DNA from 2 places in the Paenibacillus sp. EB106-05-06-XG162 genome. Region 2 is predicted to be linked to the other one. Evidence: riboswitches for the same ligand, from Rfam matches in the RefSeq annotation. Region 2 holds a riboswitch; the other holds the start of a gene.
What was found. Region 2 has a riboswitch for thiamine pyrophosphate ahead of AC3WU2_RS25105 (ECF transporter S component). Riboswitches for the same ligand answer to the same signal wherever they lie in the genome.
Positions count from the first base shown of each region.

Region 1: another riboswitch for thiamine pyrophosphate. It lies ahead of AC3WU2_RS15865 (thiamine phosphate synthase); the one in region 2 lies ahead of AC3WU2_RS25105 (ECF transporter S component).

Region 1 is NZ_JBYTDT010000006.1:251,845-258,499, reverse strand. It holds gene AC3WU2_RS15890 (ThiF family adenylyltransferase) at 1-625, opposite strand, end outside; gene AC3WU2_RS15885 (thiazole synthase) at 622-1,395, opposite strand; gene thiC (phosphomethylpyrimidine synthase ThiC) at 1,404-3,125, opposite strand; gene thiS (sulfur carrier protein ThiS) at 3,133-3,336, opposite strand; gene thiO (glycine oxidase ThiO) at 3,333-4,481, opposite strand; gene AC3WU2_RS15865 (thiamine phosphate synthase) at 4,465-5,088, opposite strand; TPP riboswitch at 5,181-5,281, opposite strand; gene csaA (chaperone CsaA) at 5,365-5,694, opposite strand.
Region 2 is NZ_JBYTDT010000016.1:84,419-91,073, reverse strand. It holds gene AC3WU2_RS25130 (YkoP family protein) at 1-126, shown strand, start outside; gene AC3WU2_RS25125 (polysaccharide deacetylase family protein) at 159-944, shown strand; gene AC3WU2_RS25120 (RNA polymerase sigma factor) at 1,075-1,617, shown strand; gene AC3WU2_RS25115 (hypothetical protein) at 1,614-2,051, shown strand; gene AC3WU2_RS25110 (hypothetical protein) at 2,086-3,246, shown strand; TPP riboswitch at 3,320-3,434, shown strand; partial or broken gene AC3WU2_RS25105 (ECF transporter S component) at 3,626-4,000, shown strand; partial or broken gene AC3WU2_RS25100 (ECF transporter S component) at 4,001-4,111, shown strand; gene AC3WU2_RS25095 (ABC transporter ATP-binding protein) at 4,248-5,753, shown strand; gene AC3WU2_RS25090 (energy-coupling factor transporter transmembrane component T family protein) at 5,750-6,559, shown strand; gene AC3WU2_RS25085 (ABC transporter ATP-binding protein) at 6,640-6,655, shown strand, end outside.

The sequences.
Region 1 (6,655 bases), on a different contig from region 2:
CTGCCGTCTGATGCGCCACGACCATTTGAACCGCTGGTGCAATAATGCCGTCCACGTCACAGCTCTCTCCACCATTCGGAATGATGTCCATCATACAGCTGAGGCATGGTGTAACCCCTGGGAGAATTGTGTAGGATAACCCATAGCTCCCGATGCATGCACCATAAATCCATGGAATTCGGTATTTCACAGCAATATCGTTCAAGATGAATCGCGTTTCGAAGTTATCACACGCATCCAAAATGAGGTCAACACCTGTAATAAGTCGTTCTAAATCTTCCCCTCGCGCGTCCAAAACGTACGCATCGATCTGGACATTGGCGTTAATCCGTTCCAAATGCTGTTTGGCTGCGATCGCCTTTGGCATCCGCTGACGTACGTCCTCTTCCGTATACAATTGCTGACGCTGCAGATTACTCCATTCCACATAATCGCGGTCGATGATCGTGACATGCCCCACGGCCGCCCTGACAAGGGTTTCCGCGCAAGCGGACCCGAGCGCTCCCGCACCGACGATCAGGACATGACACTCGGCCAGTTGCTGTTGTCCAGCCGCACCGATCGGTGCAAAGCTCATCTGGCGTGAATAGCGATCGAAAGACGGCTGGTCTTGCTCCGCCATCATACCGTAACCATTCCCTCAAGCGGACTGCTCGCCGAGGCATATCGCTTCACAGGAATTCGTCCGGCTTCAAAAGCTAACCGCCCCGCCTCAATCCCTTGCTTCATCGCGACAGCCATTTTGACGGGATCGCCTGCCCCAGACACCGCTGTATTCAGGAGCACTCCATCTGCGCCAAGCTCCATTGCAAATGCAGCATGCGATGGGGCACCGATTCCTGCATCGACAATGACGGGCACGACCGCTTGCTCAATGATAAAACTTAAATTAATGGGGTTAATAATTCCTTGTCCTGAACCAATCGGAGAAGCGCCTGGCATGACGGCATGCACACCCATCAGTTGAAGTCGTTTGGCGAGCTGCACATCATCGGAAATATAGGGCAATACGATAAAGCCTTCATCAAGCAGCATCTCACAAGCTTTTACCGTTTCGATCGGATCCGGAAGCAAGGTTTTCAGGTCTCCTATCACTTCTACTTTGATCATATCGCATAGGCCGGAGGCCTTCGCAAGTCGCGCAATCCGTACTGCTTCTTCTGCAGTTGAAGCCCCTGCCGTGTTCGGTAACAGGGTGTATTTGGCCAGATCAAGCATTTCTAGAAAGTTCGGTTGACTAGGCTCGAAAATATTCATACGCCGTACCGCGAACGTTAAAATTTCAGTCTCAGATTTCTCGACCGCTTCTTTCTGAACTTCAAAGTTCGGGAACTTTCCGGTTCCAAGTAACAGACGAGATTTAAATGAATGAGGGCCAATCGTAAGCAATGCAATTCCTCCTTTTAGATTTTCTGATAAATTTGGCTGCCGGACGCTTTGAATTCATTCGATTTCTCTTCTAAGCCTTGGGCTGCATACGCTCGAATATCCTGTGTAATCCGCATGCTGCAGAATTTGGGCCCGCACATGGAACAGAAATGCGCTGTCTTCGCGCCTTCCGCCGGCAATGTCTCGTCATGATATTCCATTGCACGCTCCGGATCGAGCGAGAGATTGAATTGATCTCGCCAGCGGAATTCGAAGCGGGCTTTGGATAACGCATCATCGCGCTGCTGGGCCCCAGGGTGACCTTTGGCCAGGTCAGCAGCATGTGCTGCGATTTTATAGGCAATAACACCTTCACGCACGTCATTCTTGTTCGGCAGTCCGAGGTGCTCCTTCGGTGTAACATAGCAGAGCATTGCCGTTCCGAACCAACCGATCATCGCGGCACCGATGGCAGATGTAATATGATCATACCCTGGCGCAATATCTGTCGTTAGCGGACCGAGTGTATAGAATGGAGCTTCTTGACAGACTTCCATCTGACGATCGACATTCTCCTTGATCATGTGCATCGGGACATGTCCCGGCCCTTCGATCATCACTTGAACATCATGCTTCCACGCGATTTGCGTTAATTCCCCCAGCGTATCGAGCTCAGCGAATTGAGATTCATCATTGGCATCCTGAATGCTTCCTGGACGAAGACCATCTCCGAGTGAAAATGCCACATCATACTTCTTCATAATCTCGCAGATTTCCTCGAAATGCGTATATAGGAAATTCTCTTCATGATGCGCTAAACACCAAGCTGCCATAATCGAACCCCCACGTGATACGATCCCCGTCAGGCGATTCGCCGTTAGTGGTATATACCGGAGCAGAACACCCGCATGGATGGTAAAATAATCAACGCCTTGCTCCGCTTGCTCAATGAGCGTATCGCGGTAGACTTCCCACGAGAGATCTTCCGCCTTGCCGTTCACTTTCTCGAGCGCTTGATAAAGCGGTACCGTACCAATCGGAACCGGAGAATTGCGAATGATCCATTCCCGCGTCGTATGAATATTTCTCCCTGTGGAGAGATCCATCACCGTATCTGCACCCCAACGCGTAGCCCATGTCATCTTCTCAACTTCTTCCTCAATGGAGGAAGATACCGCTGAATTCCCAATATTCGCGTTAATCTTCACGAGGAAATTCCGCCCGATAATCATCGGTTCACTCTCTGGATGATTAATATTCGATGGGATAATGGCTCTCCCACTCGCGACCTCATCCCGGACGAACTCTGGCGTGACATGCTCACGAATCGCGATATATTCCATTTCTGCGGTTATGATGCCTTGGCGCGCATAATGCATTTGGGTGACATTTGCACCTTTTTTCGCCCGCAATGGACGACGATTCAGTCCTGGGAACACGATCGTCTGATCTGCATCCTCCGCTCTGCGCAGTCCGTTATCCTCCGGTTTCACCTCGCGCCCTTCATAGAACTCGACATCGCCACGATCTAGAATCCATGCTTGACGATGCGGGCACAAGCCTTCTTCAATATTTGTATGTAATGTTGTATCTGTATAAGTTCCGCTCGTATCGTACACGCGCACAGGTTCATTGATCTCAATACCTCGGCTGTTCTCTGTTGGGCTGAGCGTAATCTCACGCATCGGAACCCGTAGATCCTCGCGCGAGCCTTGAATATATACCTTTTGACTGTTAGGAAAATTAACTTGTGACATCTTCTCCTCACCCTCCGCCTACAAAATGTACAATCTCAATACGTGCACCTTCATCTACAATACGATCTACAAAATGATGCTTATCAACGATCTGTGCATCAACCTCCACAACGACAATGCGGTTCTCGAGTCCGAAATGCGCTAATACATGTTGTATGGTAGTCACATGCTCAGGCAGTTCCACGGGCTGACCATTCATGATTAATTTCATGACCTCACCCCAGTCATTTGATGTTCTTTCGTCCATCGCATCGAAGGGATCTGGAAGGCAGATAAATCTGCTGCAGGTTCCTTCTCTTCAATTAGATCTGCTATCACGATTCCCGTGAGCGGACTGAGCAGAATCCCGTTACGATAATGCCCGGCAGCGATCATTAAGCCATCTAGTTGCGGATGTCGACCTATATATGGCAGCCCATGCGGTGTCTGCGGCCTTAGCCCGCTCCACGTTCGACTCCACTCCGCACCGCGAATGGAAGGAATTAAACGTTCTGCAACGTCCATCAATGCCAAGATGCCGCCGACCGTCACTTGTCGATTGTAGGTATGCGGTGTCACCGTGGCACCAATCAATAGTTCTCCATTGGCCTTCGGTACGATGTAACAATCGTCTGTGTATATCGTTTTACGAATAAGCGGAGTATTCGTTTTTACCGCAATACACTCCCCTTTGACAGGATATAGCGGCAAATCGTATCCAGTGGATCGGAGCAAGAACTGTGACCAGATGCTGGATGCGATAATGACATGATGACAATAGTGGGTACCGTCTTGTGTACGAACACCGACAATTTTGCCGCCTTCACGAATCAACTCATACACCTCCGTATGCTCACAAATATCTGCGCCGAGATCTGATGCTGCCTTGGCATACGATTGGGTTAATGAAGGGGCCATGACCTGATGGTCTTGCTCCAAGTAGAGCGCTCCATACACATCGGAGCCTAACGCTTTCTCCATCTCCTTCGCTTCTGCAGCGGACAACCATTGTGTGGCTTCACCCCACTGCTGCTGAATTGCAGCTTGTGTATGATAACGAATAACATCTTGTTCACAGGTTGCAATACGCAGCAGGCCATGCTGGACAAGTCCAATTTCAATCCCGCTACGTTCCTTCAGGTCAGCCGCAAGTGCGGGGAACATCGCTCGACTGTGTCGTGCAAATTCAAATAATGGTGCGGATTCGATGAATTCCGCTTGCGCTGCCAGCATGCCTGCCGCAGCACCCGAGGCTTCGGAGGCGATCCGGTTACGCTCTAAGACTCGAACTCGGATGCCTCGAGCAGATAAATGATACGCAATCGAACACCCGATGACACCTCCGCCCACGATGATGACGTCAACTGTTTGCTGCATGGAATGACCTTCTTTCGTTAAGCTTTGACGCATATTGCTTAGCTGCTGTTAGAGGATCCACAGCGGATACAATTCCGCTAATTACAGCGATCCCTTGTGCACCTTGCTGCATCACATCTTGTACCTGATCAGGCTCGATCCCACCAATACCGATGACCGGAATTGATACTGAAGCGGCTACTTCTCTTAAGGCCTCAAGCCCACGTGGAGATAAGCCCGGCTTCGAACCGCTCGCGTAGATATGGCCATAGAACAGATAATCCACTCCTTCTGCCTCACAGCGGATGGCTTCTTCAACCGAATGCACGGACCGTCCAATGCGAAGTCCTTGTGACATTTGCTTCACCTGTTGAATAGGTAAGCTGTGATGTGTAAGATGTACCCCACCAATTTGAGCGGCACATGCGACATCCACGCGGTCGTTGATCACCAGTTTTTGAGCTGGAACCCCTAGCTGCAGCATCCTTTGCAATGTCTCAACCAATTCTTTGGCTGTGCTATTTTTCTCTCGTAGATGAATAAATTGAACGTGCGGATGTACTTCTGCAGCAATCACTACAAATCGCTGCAATGGTATGGATCCAGGTGAGATAAGATGTAGTTCCATGGTGTCTGAGCTCCTTTCTTGGAACGCAAAAAGACCACTTTTCCGCAGAAAAGTGGTCGTCAAGCTCCATAAATAAACTCCTAAAAAGGATGAAGCGAGCCTCAACACTTCCCTACGCTGGTATTAACCAGATCAGGTTCGAAGGGTCCGGTAGATCCGTCTCAGCCCTTAAAAGGCTCCCCTAGTGTGTATTGCTTATCAAGTTACCAACAATATAGCACAATCTTACTTTGTTGAATAGGATAAAATTTCAAGAAGAATCCCAAGTCCTCTAAGCTACGCGATTGGTGTACCATTCCGTACCTGTTGATCAGGTTGCAAGAGTACCACATCACCTTCCTCGGGCACACCGCCAATCACCAATACCTCCGATTTGAATCCTGCAATGCGTCTTGGTGGGAAATTTACGACTGCGATCACTTGACGGCCAATCAGTTGTTCAGGTTCATATCTTTTTGTAATTTGAGCCGATGATTGCTTGATCCCTAGATCACCCATATCAATGGTTAATTTTATTGCAGGTTTACGGGCTTCTGGGAAAGGTTCCGCTTGGAGGATAGTTCCTACTCGCATATCTAATTTCAGAAAATCTTCTATATCTGCCATTTTTCAACGACCTCCTTTTGCACTATTTTATTTGAGAAGTGTGGTTGAGACAAGTTTATGCATAATTGGTTTACATAACATTTATTATGTAACTTTTGTTACTGATCATTCTTAAGGAGCCGATTGGCAAGACCAAGGAATCAATTCTATGTCCTCATCGGCACACGGATTCACCTCATCCATCTATGTATAATCATACTAAATTAATGTATATTTAACAACGACACTACTATCCCGATGATGTAAATAAATGCTTCGAAATAGTTCGTTTCGTTGAACTCTATCCGGCAAGATCACATGTGACTGTTACGACTTGCGAAGCTCCTGTTGCAATCATTTAGATTCAATGGATCCCTTTCCACGACAATCAACCGATTGCCATTTCTATACCACTTTTTGCTAAGCGCTAACTAACCAAATGCCTGCTGCTCGCAGGTTATAAGTACGGTTTGACCTGATTTTCTCGTTCCTTCCAACCCTCTGCCCGTTCGAAATTGTATTACTTTCCAGAAAACATGATTTATCTGAAAAGCCCTTCCACTACATTAAGACATATGGCGAAGCGTTTCATTAACCTAGGTTCATACTGTGACGAATTCGGCTTCATGCAACCGAGGTACTACCTAGATAAGATGCAATATGATATTGTGGGATTCTTGCATGAAGTCCAGTGTATAAATGTATAAATATACAGTATTGTTGTTCTGTTGTACAGAGCAATAAATTCATCTCACGTTATTCTTTTTTTCATCTACAATCGTACTGCCAGCTTTCTTCAAATCGTTCTCAGCATACATCTCGGTCTTACATCTTTTGAATTGTAGCGAATGAGACTGAGCAGTATTCACGGTCATCCAAAGCTTGAATATGAATTTATCAGATTTTCCACAAACCATCCGAAATGGGATCAATTCGACTGAAGCCAAGTAATGGTCTCTTCAGCATATCTTCCATAACTTAG
Region 2 (6,655 bases):
CGCGTGAAGCAAGCGGGGGAGAAGCTGGAGCCCAGGATGCTCGTTATTTCGAAGCAAGCGCTATTCGACCGTTGGTCTGCCAATGATAAAGATAAGGATAAGGATCTAAGAACGATTTACATTTAAACGTCATTTGTGGTTGAGGAGGGGCGCACATCATGTTAATGATAGCCTTGCAACTTGTCATACTATTTATTGTAATCTATATGCTAGCACCGTTTGTGATCACTAGAATATGCGGACTCGTCGTTGTGCGCAGAGGAAAGGCGACTCGCCAGGTGGCTTTTACCTTTGATGACGGGCCTAACCCGACGTATACACCTAGATTGCTGGATTTGCTGCAAGCACATGGGGTGAAAGCAACCTTCTTCGTACTCGGTAGCGAGGCTGAGAAATATCCGGACATCATTCAGCGAATGCACCAGGAAGGTCATCAAATCGGCATTCATAATTATACGCATACCACGAACTGGGTCATGACACCGGGCGAAGTGAAGCGGGAGCAGGTTGACATGTCGGCAGACATTGTAGAACGGATTATTGGCGAACGGCCTACGTGCTATCGGCCGCCATGGGGGATTCTGAATTTAGGCGATCTCTTCAGCTTCCGCTCGCGCAGCGGCTATCGCATCGTGCTGTGGTCGGTCATGGTCGGGGATTGGAAGCGATCCACGACGGCAGAAAGGCTGAGAAGCAAGCTGATGCGACGAATCACGCCAGGCGCTATCGTTGTATTGCATGATTCAGGCGAGACATTTGGCGCTGACGCGGATGCACCGCTGCAGATGATAGCAGGTCTGGATGCCGTACTGAAGGAAGTAAGGCTGCAGGGGTATGCCTGTGTCAGAGTAGATGAGATGCTGGATCCATACTGGCGTACGAGGTATCAGATCGGAGCCGGAGCGCCGATAATGAAGAAGTCTTATAAATCTACCATACATTAGCAGAGACATATGACAGTGTCTCTGTTTTTTTATTGAAAAAAGTAGGTTAGAATGTGCAGGGGGTAATGATCATACATGCGTCTATATAGGCAGGAGGGGGGAGAGTCACATCGAAGATGAAGAACTCGTGATGCGAATTCGGCGAGGCGATTCAGCTGCATTCCGTCAGCTGATCGACCGATATCACGGACATATATTTCAAATCGCGTATTCCGTCGTTCGTGATCGCACGGATGCAGAAGATATCGCGCAGAATGTATTCATTCAGATCCACCGGTCTCTCCCCCAATATGAGTCCAAAGGATTGAAGACATGGATATCCCGAATTGCGATGAATAAGGCAATTGATTATAAACGGAAGTTGAATCGAAGACGGGAAGACGTTGTGGAAGATGTCGAGGTAGTAGAAGGTAACCGCCCGTTCGTGGCCAGCAGTATGGAGAGCGATGTCTTATCGGAAGTTATTCACCGGGATCGCCAGGTACGAATTCGGGAACAACTCGAGCACATTCCCGAGCTGCACCGTCAAATGATCGAATCGTTTTATTTGGAGGAAAAAAGCTACGACCAAATTGCGTTGGAATGTGACATTTCGCTAAAGACGGTTGAATCTCGCTTATACCGTGCTAGACAATGGCTTCGAACCCACTGGAAGGAGGAAGATTGGCGATGAAGAAGTACAACCTGGAAGATTGGGTGGCATACATTCAAGGAACGCTGGGTGAAGAGGAACAACTTGAAATGGAAGAGCTGTTGTTGCAATCCGAAGAAGCGATGGAGCAGTATTTGCTCGCGATGGATGGGCTTGAAGGGGAGCTCCCTGAACCCAAAGATCACGATGCTTTTACAGATCGAATGATGCAGCAATTGTACGGGAAGCCAGTTCAGCATTCTCCGAAGGATAGGGTTAAGCCGCGTAGCAAGTATTGGTATGAGCATCCGATGTTCCACTATTCGATTGCGGCATCCATCACCTATATCCTATTGATAAGTGGTGTATTCCAGAACTTGTCGGGCGGATCCCATGCGCTGCTCGATCAGCCGAGCGGATCATTTACGGATTCCATTATTCAGAAAGCTTTTAGTTGGCTCGATGCCTTGAAATGATAAATCGGAAAAATTGTAAAGGAGTGGATATGCATTGCAACCATATCGTAGTAAAGGGATCGCGTTCTTCGCTAGCTTTATCCCTGGATTAGGTCATTATTATGTGGGCAAAAAGGTCAGAGCGGTCTTGTACGCGATGTTATTCTTCGGCGCGCTCGGGCTTGGCGTATTGGGGTCTATCGCGACCAGCAATGATGGACCGTTCGCAATTGGCGTGTTATCTGCATTTATTGTCGGCTGCATTAACATGCTGGAAATGATCTTTTATTTAGTGCGCACGCCGTACATTCCGAACACATACGGTGAACAATTCCTTCAGGATGCAGGTCTCGGAGGGTATGGCCCTTTTGGACCTTATGGTCCTGCGTCACCAAACCCAAGACAGGAATCAGAGCGGTTCTTCACGATTCTATTGTCCTTCGTTCCCGGGCTGGGCCATTTCTATCTTGGACTGATGCATCGCGGGTTGTCATTCCTAATTGCTTTCTTCGGATTAGGGACGATGCTGATCTTCGTGACGGCCGTTACGAACCAAGGCGGATTCGCGGTGTTCTTAGGATTATTGCCGATTATTTGGCTCTATTGTATGTTTGACGCGGTGCAAGCGGCTCACCGCAAGCAGCAAGGCGATTTGCTGCAGGATCGTACATTATTCGATGATTTTGATTCGTTCCGCGAAGACGGCAGACGCAGCAAGATGCTGGCCATGGTCTTATCGCTCCTGCCAGGAGCCGGGCATATGTACCTTGGGTTACAAAAACGCGGGCTACAGTTGATGGTGGGGTTCCTCGGCTCCATTTATATCCTTGATTTTATGCGACTGTCGTTGTTCTTCTTCTTCATCCCACTCATCTGGTGCTTCAGCTTCTTCGATACGCTGCAGCAATTGAACCGGTATAGCCGTGGAGACTTGTTACGCGATACGCCGATTGTCAGATGGCTGCCAACACATAACCGTTGGATGGGATTCGGATTAATTGTCATCGGAGCCTACTATATGTTCGATCAGATTGCACTTCCGATGCTTGAGAACTACTTCCCGAATTGGATTGTTCGCTATCAAGTGCAGCAATACTTCCAGACGCTTGTCATTGCGGTACTCTTCATTGGCGGCGGCGTGAAGCTGCTATTCGGAGGGAAAAAGCAACGGGGGATTGAGGAAATGTTCGAAGAGGATCTCGATCCTAGACCTTGATGGTTGAACGAGAAATCTCTTGAAACAATTGGCCGTGTATTGTATTGTGAAGATATTGTAAATGAAAGAACCGAATATGGGATACGGGGGCTTGAGGAGTCAGGCTGAGATTGTAGTCGTTCACCACCACTACTGACCGTTAATCTGATCTGGATAATGCCAGCGGAGAGAATCTAATCGATGAATAGGGACCTTTTCTGACCACAATAGATGGAGTTTATGTTTCAATGTAGCGAAACAGACTAATCTATTTGGCGATCAAATACCCTAGCTTATGACGTATATCATCGAATCAACTACGATCGAGACTTTTCTCACCGTCTGTGCATGCTGCCAGGCGGTTTTTTTGTTGATCTAGATCATTTAGGATGGGGAGTTGATGGTTGTGCAGGGCAAGTTGAGATTGAAGTTTTCAGACATTCTCATCACGATTTTACTCGCGTTAGTATTTGGGGTCATCTATAAGTTGTGGGGCAGCGTATACGATGTATTCAAACCTCTGTTCTTTCAAGCGGATGAGTTGGTGTACGGGATGTGGTTCATTGCGGCTACAGTTGCGTTCCTGCTAATTCGTAAACCTGGGGTAGCCTTATTGGCAGAGCTTGCGGCGGCGCATGTTTCATTATTGTTCGGTGCAGAATGGGGTATTCAGCTATTTTTATATGGACTTATTCAAGGACTATGCGCTGAAATTATTTTTGCTTTATTCCGCTATCGCAGCTATTCTGCCGGAACGGCGGCATTGGCGGGGCTCGTTGTTGCGCTTGGTTCCATGGGTGTCGATTATGTATATGGCTATATTGCGGATTACGAGCCTTGGATGTTCTTTGTGAAATATGGTCTGCGCTGCGTCAGCGGGATCGTGATTACAGGCTTATTCGCATATTACTTGGTCAGAGCGCTTGAAGCGACAGGCGTGACGAATCTAGTAAGACCTGTATCGAAATCCGAATATGATGCATTGAACAAATAGAATGAGCAGTGAAAAAGGAGAGAGACCGATGATAGACAAGGCGGAAGCAGAAGAAGTGCTTGGGGTGACAGGACTCCGACTGAAATTCCCTGGAGAGCCGAATCTACAGTTCAAGGATCTCTCCTTTTCTGTGAAAAAGGGGCAAAAGGTGCTGCTGCTCGGTCCGAGCGGATGCGGGAAATCAACGCTGCTCCAAGTGCTGTGCGGGATCATTCCTATGTCGATTGAAGTTCCGATGCAATCCGAAACCTTGCGATTGCCATCGTCTTGGGGCATGGTATTTCAAGATCCGGATACGCAGTTCGGGATGCCTTTTGTCGACGAAGAGTTAGCTTTTGTCATGGAGAATCAATGTGTGCCACGAGAGGAAATGGAGGCGCGGATGAAGCGGGTGTTGGCGGAAGTAGGGCTTCGTCTCTATGATCTCCATACGCCGATTAACAGCATGTCTCAAGGGATGAAGCAGCGTCTAGCGCTTGCGGCGGTGCTGCTCCTTGAGCCGGATGTGCTGCTGCTCGACGAACCTTCCGCGCTGCTCGATCCGGAAGGCACGGTACAAATATGGGATGCAATCCATCAGATCGCGGAGAATCGGACGCTCCTGATTGTAGAGCATAAGCTAGATCATGTGCTGGAACTTGTTGATCGGGTTGTCATGTTCGATGATCAGGGGCAGATTATCGCCGATGGCGCGCCTGAGATGTTGTTCCGTGAAGAGAAGCCTCGGTTGATCGAATATGGCATCTGGTATCCGGGCGTATGGGATGAATATGTTGTCTCATCTCGGTATCGGAATCTTATGGATAGGGTTGAATCACGCGTATTGTCCGATGCAGCACCCTTAGTTGAATTACGGAATTTTCAGGGCAAACGGGGAAAAGAAAGTCGAATATTGATTCAGCATGCAGAGATCCGATCGGGTGAGTGGATTGCATTACTTGGCGAGAACGGTGCAGGGAAAAGTACCTTACTGCTCTCCCTGATGCAATTGCTGAAGACGGAGGGCATCTATCGCTTACAAGGAAAGGATGTACAACTTCGGCGAGGGGAAGTGCTCTCGGATCAAATGGCATTCGTATTTCAGAATCCGGAGCTGCAATTCGTGACGAATTCGGTCCAGGAAGAGCTGGGCCTATCGATCGGACTGAATAAGTCAGATGCGGCCACAGCGGCAGAGGATCCTCGGGTATGTGAGATGCTGCGTCACATTCATCTGGAATCAGAACGCAATCGTCACCCGTATCAACTGTCGATGGGGCAGAAACGCAGGTTAAGCGTTGCGACGGCGCTGATTCATCAGCGTCCATTACTGCTGCTTGATGAGCCAACGTTCGGGCTCGATGCACGCAGCACATTTGCGATGCTCGAGATGATTGAAGCGTGGCGGCAGCGTGGGATGGCGATTGTGATGGTCACCCATGATCGATGGATTGCGGAGCATTTTGCTACGAGAATCTGGCGTATTACAGAAGGACTTGGCGTTGCTACGTCTGCAACGACCCGGATGAGGAGAGAGCTGGTGGGGAGCGTATGAACAACTGGTTCTCGCCGAAAAGGGTGACATGGATGCATCGCGTGAATCCGGCGATCAAGTTCCTTGTCTTTATTGGCCTGTTCATCATCATTTTATTTACGCATCGGTTGGATTTTATTCTCTATCAGTTCCTCGGGTATGCCGCCTTGTTGTTCCTAAGCAGTGGGTATACCTTGCGTAAATTAATGTTAATGACACTGCCGTTCATCTTTATTTTCGTATCGTCTTCCATGACCATGATTCTATTCGGCAAAGGGGATACCTTATGGTGGTCTTGGGGACTCTTCCGCATCACGGAGGAGAGCTTCTTCCGAGGTATTCACATCGGGTTCAAAACATTAAGTTGTGCGGCAACGGGATTGTTATTTGCGTTAACGACGCGTCCCACCCTACTGTTCTACGCGATGATGCAGCAGCTGCGCCTGCCGCCCAAATACGCCTACGCATTTATGGCTTCCTTCCGAATGCTTCCCATGCTGTGGGAAGAGCTCCAGAGTCGGCAGCAGGCCCTAGCCGTACGTGGTGTGCGCTCGGCACATTCCATTCGAGGATGGAAGGAACGGCTGCTGAATTATGCGGTTCCGCTGCTTGCGCAGAGTATTCGCCGTGCGCAGCGGGTCGCCGTCGCGATGGAATCCAAGCGGTTCGCTGCTCAGTCCAGTACAGCCACACGGACCTATTATTATAGGACATCGGTTACGAGCCGTGATGGCTTCTTCTTGGTCATCATTTTATTCATGGTGGCGGTTGCTTTTGTCGCGTCGCACGAAATTCCTTTGTTCAACGTGGGTGATGTTCGGGGGTGAACGGATCCAGTGATCGTCATATATCCCATTCGCAACTTCCTCATCGCTTCGCTATAATAAGGGTAGAGGTGAGACAGGCCATGAAGACGATATTGC